DNA from 3 places in the Phyllobacterium sp. 0TCS1.6A genome. Region 3 is predicted to be linked to each of the others. Evidence: riboswitches for the same ligand, from Rfam matches in the RefSeq annotation. Region 3 holds a riboswitch; each other region holds the start of a gene.

Region 1 (3,271 bases), on a different contig from region 3:
GAATCGCTCGTCCGCCGCGTCGTGCATCGCGAAAGCCGCTTCAATCCCGCGGCGCGCAACGGACCCTATTGGGGCCTGATGCAGATGCTGCCCGCAACCGCGCGCGGCATGGGCCACAAGGGCAGCGCCAAGGATCTGCTCGACGCGGAAACCAATCTCAAATACGGCGTCAAATATCTCGCCGGAGCCTATATGGTTGCCGATGGCAATCCGGACCAGGCGGTTCGGCTCTATTCCCGCGGCTATTATTACCAGGCCAAGCGCAAGGGCCTGCTCGAAGAGACCGGACTGAAGCCGTCGAGCGCTGCAACGGCAAAGCCGGCGGTCATGACGGCAGAGAGCGCACCCGCGCAGACTGTACCGGCCCAGGCGACACTGGCCCAGGCGACACAGGCCCAGGCGACGCCGGCGCAGATGGCCTATGGCGCCGAGCCGGCAGCGGCATCGCCCGCCGCGGTTTCCCTGCCGACGACCCGCCCGTAACCGGCCAGCGCCGCTACTTCCACCAATGATGGAAATGGTGCACCGGCCCCCGGCCCTGCCCCACTTTGATATTCGTCGCAGCCGCCATGGCTGACGTCAGATAGTCCTTTGCGGCGCCGACCGCCTGCTCGAGCGGCTGGCCCTTGGCGAGTTCCGCGGCAATGGCCGCCGACAGCGTGCAGCCCGTTCCATGATCATTGCTGGTATCGATCCGCCTGGCGCTGAAGCGCTGGACGCCAGACGGGCGCACAAGCACATCGGTGCTGTCCTCGCCCGTGCCATGGCCGCCCTTCATCAGTACGGCTTCCGGCCCCTGCGCCAGCATGAGCTCAGCCTGGCGGATCATCGCGCGCTCATCCTGCGCAATGGCTTCGCCGGTCAGCAAGGCGGCTTCGGCGAGGTTTGGCGTCAACAGCAGCGAGCGCGGCAGAAGCAGCGCCCGAAGCGCCTCGATCGCGCCATCCTCCAGCAGGCGGTCGCCGGAGGTGGCGACCATGACCGGATCGAACACCACCATCCTGTCCCAGCCGGACAGCGCCGACGCTATGGTCTCGATGGTCGCGACGGAGGACACCATGCCGACCTTTATCGACCGTACGGCGATGTCGGCGAGCACCGCATCGATCTGGGCGCGGATGATCGAGGGCGACAGGTTTTCGACCGCGTGGACGCCGAGCGTATTCTGCGCGGTGACGGCAGTCAGCACGCTGGCGCCATAGACGCCGAGGGCCGAGAATGTTTTCAGGTCGGCCTGGATGCCGGCGCCGCCGCCACTGTCGGAGCCGGCGATGGTCAGGGCGATGGCGGTCATGCGCGAACCGTCAGCGCCGCATCGACCGCCTCGCGCAATTGCCGTGCTGCCGCCTCGGCATCGGGCTGGCGGAAGATGGCGGAGATGACGGCAACGCCATCGGCGCCCGCTTCGATGGCCTGCGGCGTGCGCGCAAGGCCGATCCCGGCAATGGCGCCGATCGGCAACTCTGGCTTGCCCTGGCGGATCAGCGCGGCCAGGCGGCGGAAACCGTCAAAGCCGATGGGGCTGAGATTGTGCTTGGTCGGCGTCTCGAAGAGACCGCCTATGCAGGCATAGTCGATATCGCCGTCCAGCGCCGCCCGCGCATCGTCCTCGTTCTTGACCGTGAGGCCGATGATCCTGTCCCGCCCGAGCAGACGGCGCGCATCGGCCACCAGCATGTCCTCGCGGCCGACATGGACACCTTCGACGCCCGAAGCGAGGGCGACGTCGATGCGATCATTGACGACGAGCGGAACGCCGGTTCCCCGCAGCGCCGCGTGGATGGTGCGGGCTCGCTCCACCATCTGGCGCGTCGGCGAATTCTTGTCGCGATACTGGATGATCGTCGCGCCGCCCCTGGCGGCAGCCAGCGCCAGCGCGCCGAGGTCCCTCGCAGGTCCTATGGCGTCGAAATCGACAATGGCATTGAGGCGGTAATCTACATCTGGCACTTCGGCACTCCATCGATTGGAGATCCGGACAAGTGCGAAGGCGAGGCTGAGACAGCGTGATGAATGTCCATTCCCGTTCCTACGCCGGCATGACCCGGATCAGGTTCAAGGGTCCGGCTCACCGCCATCTCAGCATCGTAGGATGCCCCCCTCGGAATGAAGTCATGATGGGGCGGCGCGCGGGCGAAGTCAATGCGCTGCCGCCTCGATCGGCCCATCTGCCGTGGCCCGATGTCAGGCCCGGTATATCAGGGCCGCACGAAGCCCTTGCTCGCGACGAGGAGATTGCGGGTATAGTCCTGGGTGACGGCCTGCTGCGCCAGCGCCCCCGCCGTCAGCCGCTCGACCTCCGCGCCGTTCTGCATCACCATCAGCCGGTCGCACATATGGGTGACGACGGCCAGATCATGGCTGACCATGACGAAGGTGAGATCCCGGTCGCGCCTGATCTGCTCCAGCAGGTTGAGGACTTCCGCCTGCACCGAGGCGTCGAGAGCCGAAGTCGGCTCGTCGAGCAGCAGGATCGAAGGTTCGAGGATCAGCGCGCGGGCGATCGCCACGCGCTGGCGCTGGCCGCCCGAAAGCTGGTGCGAATAGCGGAAGCGGAAGCTCGAGCCGAGGCCGACCTCGTCGAGCGCCCGCAGGATGCGCCGCTCCGCATCGTCGAAACCATGGATCGCCAGCGGTTCGAGCAGCAGCCGGTCCACGGTCTGGCGCGGATGCAGGGAGCCATAGGGGTCCTGGAACACCATCTGGACGTCGCGGTAGAACGCCTTGGTCCTGGTGCTGCCCAGGGGATTGCCATTGACGGTGATCGTCCCGCCGGTCACGGGAGCAAGACCTGCCACCGCGCGCAGGAGCGTCGATTTCCCCGAGCCCGATTCCCCGACCAGCCCGAAGGATTCGCCGGCATTGACGTCGAGGCTGACCCCGCGCAGGGCCTGGAACCCGTCATAGGTCACCTGCAGGTATTCGATGATCAGCGGCTTGGTCATGAGGCCCACTCCGGCTTTCTTTCGAGGACGGGAAGCGGATGCCTGTCGGCGCCGATCTGCGGCATGCAGTTCAACAGTCCCTGCGTATAGGGGTGCTTCGCATTGCCGAGTTCCATCGCGGCGATCTCCTCGACGATGCGGCCGGCATACATGACGATGACGCGGTCGCAGAACGACGAGACGAGACGCAGATCGTGTGAAATGAAGATCAGCCCCATGCCGCGGTCGCGCACCAGATCGTCGAGGATGCGCAGGACATCGAGCTGCACGGTTACGTCCAGCGCCGAAGTCGGCTCGTCGGCGATCAGCAGTTCCGGGCCCGTGAT
Region 2 (3,271 bases), on a different contig from region 3:
CAGGCGCAGGATCATGCTGCGTCCCGGGAAATCCGGCCGGGCATGCAGCGCGCGGGCCAGCGGCAGCGCGAGGATGACGGACAACAGGGTGGAGAGCGAAGCCTGGAGCAGGGTGAAGCGCGCAATCCGCCAGATATAGGAGTCGAAGCCGGTGAAGCCGCCGACGCCGCCCAGGACTTCGAAGGCGAGACCCATGAGGGCCCCGCCGGCGAGAAGCGAAAGCAAGACCAGAGCGAGGATGCCCGACAATGGTCTCGCCCGGAATGGCATTATTTGCTCATCGCCAGAAGCCACTCGTCGATCCAGTTCTTGCGGTTTTCAAACACCTGCTGCGGGGCAAGCGCAAGCGTCTTGGCGGGTTTCACAAGCTGGTCGAATGCCGGGTTGAGCGGGGCGCTCGTCGCCGCCGCCGGATACATCCAGTTGGTTTCGGGAATTGCATCCTGGAACGCCGTTCCGATCATGAATTTCAGGAATTGCGCCGAAAGCGGGTTCTTGGCGCCATTGACGGTGCGAGCCGCCACCTCGACCTGCAAATAGTGACCTTCGTCGAAGGACGCGGCCTTGTAGCGGTCGCTCTTGTCGGCGATCAGATGATAGGCGGGCGAGGTCGTATAGGACAGCACCATCGGCGCTTCGCCCTTGGTGAACAGGCCATAGGCTTCCGACCAGCCGGGCGTGACCGTGAGTACGCGGCCCTTCAGCTTCTCCCATGCCTTGCCCGCATCGTCGCCATAGACGGATTTCACCCATAGCAGGAGCCCGAGGCCCGGCGTCGAGGTGCGCGGGTCCTGGATTACGATCTTTTCGCCCGGATCGCCCTCGATCAGCGCCTTGAGGCTGGCAGGCGGGTCCTTCATCTTCTCGCTGTCATAGACCACGGCGAAATAGCCGTAATCATACGGAACGAAGACGTCGTCCTCGAAGCCGCCCGGTATCTTGACCGCGCTGACATCGGTTTCGTGCGGAGCGAAAAGCCCGGTCCTTGCCGCTTCGAAGGTGAGGTTGGTGTCGAGGCCGAGAACGATATCGGCCTTGGTCGAGGCGCCTTCGAGCTTGAGCCGGTTGAGGAGGGCGACGCCATCGGCAACGGCCACGAAATCCACCGTGCAGGCGCATTCCTTCTCGAAGGCTTCCTTCACCTTGGGGCCGGGGCCCCATTCGGCGGTAAAGCTCTCATAGGTGTAAACCGTAAGCTTGCCCGCCGCATGGGCGCCGGCATTCGCACCCAGCGTCGCCGCAAGCGCAAGCATGAGTGCATGGATCGTCTGAACTGGCCGCATCAGCGCCTCCTATTCTACGTTTCAAGAGGATAGGCGGGCTGTTCATCGCCGCATCTAATCCCTCCGCCGGTACAAGCCGGATCAGGTTCCGCGGGTTGGCGCGAATGACTCATGCCTCTCAGCCCATCTTGCGGATGGGCACCCCGTTAGAGCATTGCAAAGACTAGAGAAAACCTGTTCCGGGCGCAAGCGCGCTTTCAGGCGGTGTCGACCTCCTGGAGAAAGGCGCGGATCATCGCGGCGAGATGGTCCGGCTGCTCGATACAGGGCATGTGGCCCGCGCCCTTTATGAGCTCGTAGCGGGCATCCGGGACGAGCCGCGCCAGGCCGAGAACCGTCTCGGGCGGGGTCGAGCCGTCCTGGTCGCCCGCCACGCAAAGCGTCGGCACGGCGATGCGCGCCGACGATAGCGTCAGGTCCGCATCGCGAATGGCGGCACAGGTGCCGACATAGCCGGCGACGGGCTGGCGCGCCACCATGTTGCGATAGCCGGCATGTTCGGCATTGCCGGGCTGGCGGAATTCGGGCGTGAACCATTTCTGCATGACATCGTCGAGGATGCTGGCGATGCCATGGGCTTCGACCGCGGCGATGCGGCCATTCCAGCTGTCTGCCGTGCCGATCTTGTGGGCCGTGCAGCAAAGAACGAGCGCATGCACGAGATCCGGCCGCCGCGCATAGACGCCCTGCGCGACCACGCCGCCGGCCGAAAGCCCGCAAATCACCGCATTCCTGACGGCAAGCAGGTCGAGCAGGCCGATCAGATCATCGACATGATCATCCATGGAATAGGGCGAGGTGCCGATATCCGAGAGGCCCTGTCCGCGCAGATCATAGGTTATGATGGGGAAATCGCCGGCGAGGCGGATGACGACATCGCGCCAGATGCGAAAATCGGTGCCGAGCGCATTGGCAAAGACGAGAACCGGCGCGCCGGCCGGTCCGCCGATGAGCTGGTAATGAATGTTGATACCGTTGATATCGGCAAATTGCACGTTGATCTCCCGGATTGAGGCGGCTGGTTGCGGCCATGATACTTGAATTCGCCGCCCGGTGAACCGCAGTTCTTCCGGCATCCTGTTCCTTCGCCTTTGGGGCTGTTCCTTGGCTGGCCCTTGCGCAAAACGCGTGGTAATGGGCCTGCATGAGCAAATTCGTCGTGCTTCTCGGTGGTTCCCTGGTCGTTACGCCCCGTCTCCTCAGGCTGGTGGAGGGTGCGCGGGTGCTGGCAGCCGATGGTGGCGCGGCCCATGCCGAACCGCTCGGACTGGTGCCGGAACTCTGGCTTGGTGATTTCGATTCCACCTCGCCCGAACTCGAACGCCAATATGCCGAGGTGCCGCGCCAGACATTCCCGGCCAGGAAGGACATGACCGATGGCGAACTGGCCGTCGAGGAAGCGTTCCGGCGAGGGGCGACGCATGTCATCCTTTGCGGCGCCTTTGGCGGCGAGCGGACCGATCACATGCTGCTGCATCTGACCATGGCGGTGCGATTCGCCGCCGAGGGAAGGCTGCTGACGCTGTGCAGCGGCACGGAGGAGGCGCATCCGGTCGTTGCGGGCGATTATGATTTCGACTTCGAGGATGGAACGCCGTTCAGCATTGTTGCATTCTCGGAACTACACGGTCTTTTTATCAGCGGCGCGTCCTGGCCGTTGGAAAATATGGAACTTTCCTTCGGTTCATCGCTTACAGTGTCGAATGCCGTATGTGGACGCCTCCACGTATCGCTCCATTCAGGCAAGGCAATCCTGATCGCTGCGCCGCCGATTGCGTCCCGCTTGTAAAGAAAAGCGGAAAATGCAATCTTCGCCGCACAGCGTTGGGGACGCAAGCTGGGTTAGTTTGGTATTAGAACGGGAGAGGTCTTCCATGTTGAAAACATTGTCTACAGTCGCAGTCGCCGCGGTCCTGGCGTTTTCAGTAGCCGGTTGCACAACCAGCGAGCAGCGGACAGCTGGCTATGGCGTGGGTGGTGCTGCTCTC
Region 3 (3,271 bases):
TATAGAACGGCGCCTCTCCGCATATGGCCAATTGCTTGTCCATGTTCTCCTTGATCTTGTGCATCGGCACGTGGCCCGGGCCTTCGATCATCACCTGGCAATCCTTCTCCCAGGCAATCCGCGTCAGTTCCCCGAGCGTCTCGAGCTCGGCGAATTGCGCCGCGTCATTGGCGTCGGCGATGGAGCCGGGTCTCAACCCGTCGCCCAGCGAGAAGCTGACGTCATAGGCGCGGCAGATATCGCAGATCTCCTCGAAATGTTCATAGAGGAAGCTTTCCCGGTGATGGTGCAGGCACCATTTGGCCATGATCGAGCCGCCGCGCGAGACGATGCCCGTCACCCGGTTCACCGTCAGCGGGATGTAATGCAGCCGGACGCCGGCATGGATCGTGAAATAGTCGACGCCCTGCTCCGCCTGCTCGATCAGCGTATCGCGATAGATTTCCCAATTGAGGTCCTCGGCAATGCCGCCGACCTTCTCCAGCGCCTGGTAGAGCGGAACGGTCCCGATCGGAACGGGCGAATTGCGGATGATCCAATCCCGGATATTGTGGATGTTGCGTCCGGTGGAGAGGTCCATGACCGTATCGGCGCCCCAGCGGATGGCCCAGACCATCTTTTCGACTTCCTCTTCCATGGAAGAGGTCACGGCCGAATTTCCGATATTGGCGTTGATCTTGACGAGGAAATTGCGCCCGATGATCATCGGCTCAAGTTCCGGGTGATTGATGTTGGCGGGGATGATGGCCCTGCCCCGCGCGATCTCGTCGCGGACGAATTCCGGCGTGACGTGGTCGGGAATGGCGGCGCCGAAGGATTCTCCGTCGCGCAGGATGCTGCGCGCGGCGTCGCGTCCGAGATTTTCGCGGATCGCCACATATTCCATCTCGGGCGTGATGATGCCGGCCTTGGCATAGGCGAGTTGCGTAACCGCCTTGCCATTCTTCGCCTTGCGCGGCCTGTTGATTACCGGGAACGCAGGCGTCAGCCGCTCGCCGGATGCGAAGCCGTTATCGGCCGGTTGGACATGCCTGCCCTCATATTGCTCGGTATCCGCATGGGCGATCGACCATTGTTCTCTCGCCCGGGCGATACCCTTGGCGATGTCGATCGCCACATTTGAGTCCGTGAACGGTCCGGAGGAATCATAGACGGGAAGATCGGGCTCGCCCGCGGTCGGATGAACGGCAATCTGCCGCAAGGGGACGCGAATCGAAGGGTGAAGCTTGCCCGGTTTGTAGATTTTCTCTGAGGCCGGCAGCGGCCCCGTGGATACTTTCAGTGTGTCGGTCATCGTCAGGTTCCATTGTTTGCGTCAAGGAAACCCAGTTCTGTGCCGGAAGGATGAAGAACTGCGCGAGCCTGGAATCAGACTTTTTGCCAGAGCTGGTCGCAGCTTTGCACCGTCCCTACGCCAGTATGAACTGGATCAGGTTCAACGGGTCACTGCGCTGCAAAAGCCAGCAGTATCTCAGCCCCTTGTCGGGACCCCCCTGGTGAATAGCGTTAGAAGAGCGGCTTAGCGCCGCTCTGTCAAGTGTCAGGCGTCGCGCAGCGGCTTCAACGCGCCGGCCCATTTGGCCAGCTCGGCAAGCATCGTCTTGGCGCCGTTGGTGATCGCCTCATTGGGCTGGAACACGCCCTCGTCATTGATGAAGTTCTGGTAGAGCGGCACCGGCACCGACTCCGAGAGCGGCACGAGCCGCAGGGCAGACATGAGCCCCTTTACCGATTCCACCGCGCGCATGCCGCCGGAAATCCCGCCATAGCTGACAAAGCTCGCGGGCTTGTAGTTCCATTCGTTCCAGAGATAGATCAAGGCGTTGATCAGCGACGGCGGCGCATTGTAATCATATTCCGGCATGACGAAGACATAGGCGTCGGCCGCATCGACCACCGCGCTCCACCTCTTCGTATGTTCGTGCTCGTATTTCTTCATCCGCGGATGGCTGGGTTCGTCGAGCAGCGGAAGGTTGATATCCGCGAGATCGACAAGAACAGGCTCGAACGTGCCATCCTGCCTGACGAATTCATGAAACCATTCCGCCACCGGCGGACCACCCCGGCCGGGACGTGTACTTGCAATGATGATATTCAACTTGAGCGCCATTGGTCTCTCCATGATTCACGACAGCCCTTGCATAGGGACGACGAGCCTAGGCTTGCAAGAAGGCACTTTCGGGAAACCATGTGAATAAGCCCGCGACGGATGACCGCGCGGGCTTTTTATTCAATCAGGCGCGACGTTCAACGATGATCGTTGCCGGCAGGGGCGCCGCGTTCCTTTTTCTTCGGGCCGGGCAGAAGCCCTTCCCGCTGAGCCTGCTTGCGCGCCGCCTTGCGGGCACGGCTGACAGCCTCGGCCTTTTCACGCACCCGGCGCTCGGAGGGCTTTTCAAAAGCCTGTCGAGCCTTCATTTCGCGAAACAGCCCTTCGCGTTGCATCTTCTTTTTCAGGACCCTCAGGGCCTGTTCAACATTGTTGTCGCGAACGAGAACTTGCAATCCTAATCCTCACCATTTTGTCTGCGTGGCGCGGTATATCGCCTTGGAGCAGCTTGAGAAGCGCGAACTCTATTCAGTTCGCGCCTGAAAATCCAGTGCCGCAGCTCAATTGTTCGCATTACACGCAATTAATTGCATGGATTGGCACCGGGCGATGGGTGTGCGGCACTGAACAACCATGAGGGCTCAGCATGAGGGAGGTGGGCCGTGAACGGGGGCACAACTGGCCCACGTGGTGGGATAGATTTTCGGCCTCAAAAAAAATTTTGCCCTGTAAGCTGCTGATTTCGCTCATTCTTCCTTCCGGCACGCAAAAAACTTATCCCACCACTTTGGAACCGGGTTATTCTGATTCGGTCCTTTCCAGTGGGGGAGCAGCTTCCGGTGCTGTTTCGATTGCTGGGAGAGGATGGCGTTGCTGAATAGTCGGAAGTGACAACCCCGATTGGCCAGCAAACTGCAGAAGGAAACGGAGGTGGCGCTCTTGTTTCCGGGTTGTTGCGTCTGACAAACGCAACAACAGCAGGCAAAGACGTCGCGGGCGGTCTTCGGACCTCGACCCTGATACCTACTGACGCGCTGAAGACCGCCCGTCTCCCCCCATTTTCAATGACCAGACGCGATTTCGCGGGCGTGGTGCGGATCTTCCGTATTCAATCCACCACCCTCGTGCTGAGCCAGGTGAACTGGCACAGCATGAGGCATGTCGGTCGCCTAAAGCGCGGCGGTGATGATGATCTCGACCTTGTATTCGGGCGTGGCGAGC

What was found. A riboswitch is a leader RNA that binds a small molecule or an ion and turns the genes downstream of it on or off. The one in region 3 is predicted to bind thiamine pyrophosphate.
Region 1: linked by a shared signal. The riboswitch ahead of thiE (thiamine phosphate synthase) and the one ahead of thiC (phosphomethylpyrimidine synthase ThiC) in region 3 are both predicted to bind thiamine pyrophosphate.
Region 2: linked by a shared signal. The riboswitch ahead of thiB (thiamine ABC transporter substrate binding subunit) and the one ahead of thiC (phosphomethylpyrimidine synthase ThiC) in region 3 are both predicted to bind thiamine pyrophosphate.

Annotation. Positions count from the first base shown of each region.
Region 1 is NZ_JAPMAB010000008.1:29,428-32,698, reverse strand. Features, by position in the region: gene OSJ75_RS16695 (lytic transglycosylase domain-containing protein) at 1-483, shown strand, start outside; gene thiD (bifunctional hydroxymethylpyrimidine kinase/phosphomethylpyrimidine kinase) at 497-1,294, opposite strand; gene thiE (thiamine phosphate synthase) at 1,291-1,950, opposite strand; TPP riboswitch at 2,010-2,112, opposite strand; gene OSJ75_RS16680 (ABC transporter ATP-binding protein) at 2,199-2,945, opposite strand; gene OSJ75_RS16675 (ABC transporter ATP-binding protein) at 2,942-3,271, opposite strand, start outside.
Region 2 is NZ_JAPMAB010000002.1:267,558-270,828, reverse strand. Features, by position in the region: gene thiP (thiamine/thiamine pyrophosphate ABC transporter permease) at 1-270, opposite strand, end outside; gene thiB (thiamine ABC transporter substrate binding subunit) at 270-1,253, opposite strand; TPP riboswitch at 1,325-1,439, opposite strand; gene pcaD (3-oxoadipate enol-lactonase) at 1,481-2,278, opposite strand; gene OSJ75_RS05490 (thiamine diphosphokinase) at 2,428-3,072, shown strand; gene OSJ75_RS05485 (hypothetical protein) at 3,158-3,271, shown strand, end outside.
Region 3 is NZ_JAPMAB010000001.1:302,819-306,089, reverse strand. Features, by position in the region: gene thiC (phosphomethylpyrimidine synthase ThiC) at 1-1,294, opposite strand, end outside; TPP riboswitch at 1,389-1,505, opposite strand; gene OSJ75_RS01440 (NADPH-dependent FMN reductase) at 1,541-2,110, opposite strand; gene rpsU (30S ribosomal protein S21) at 2,248-2,505, opposite strand; gene OSJ75_RS01430 (RidA family protein) at 3,220-3,271, opposite strand, start outside.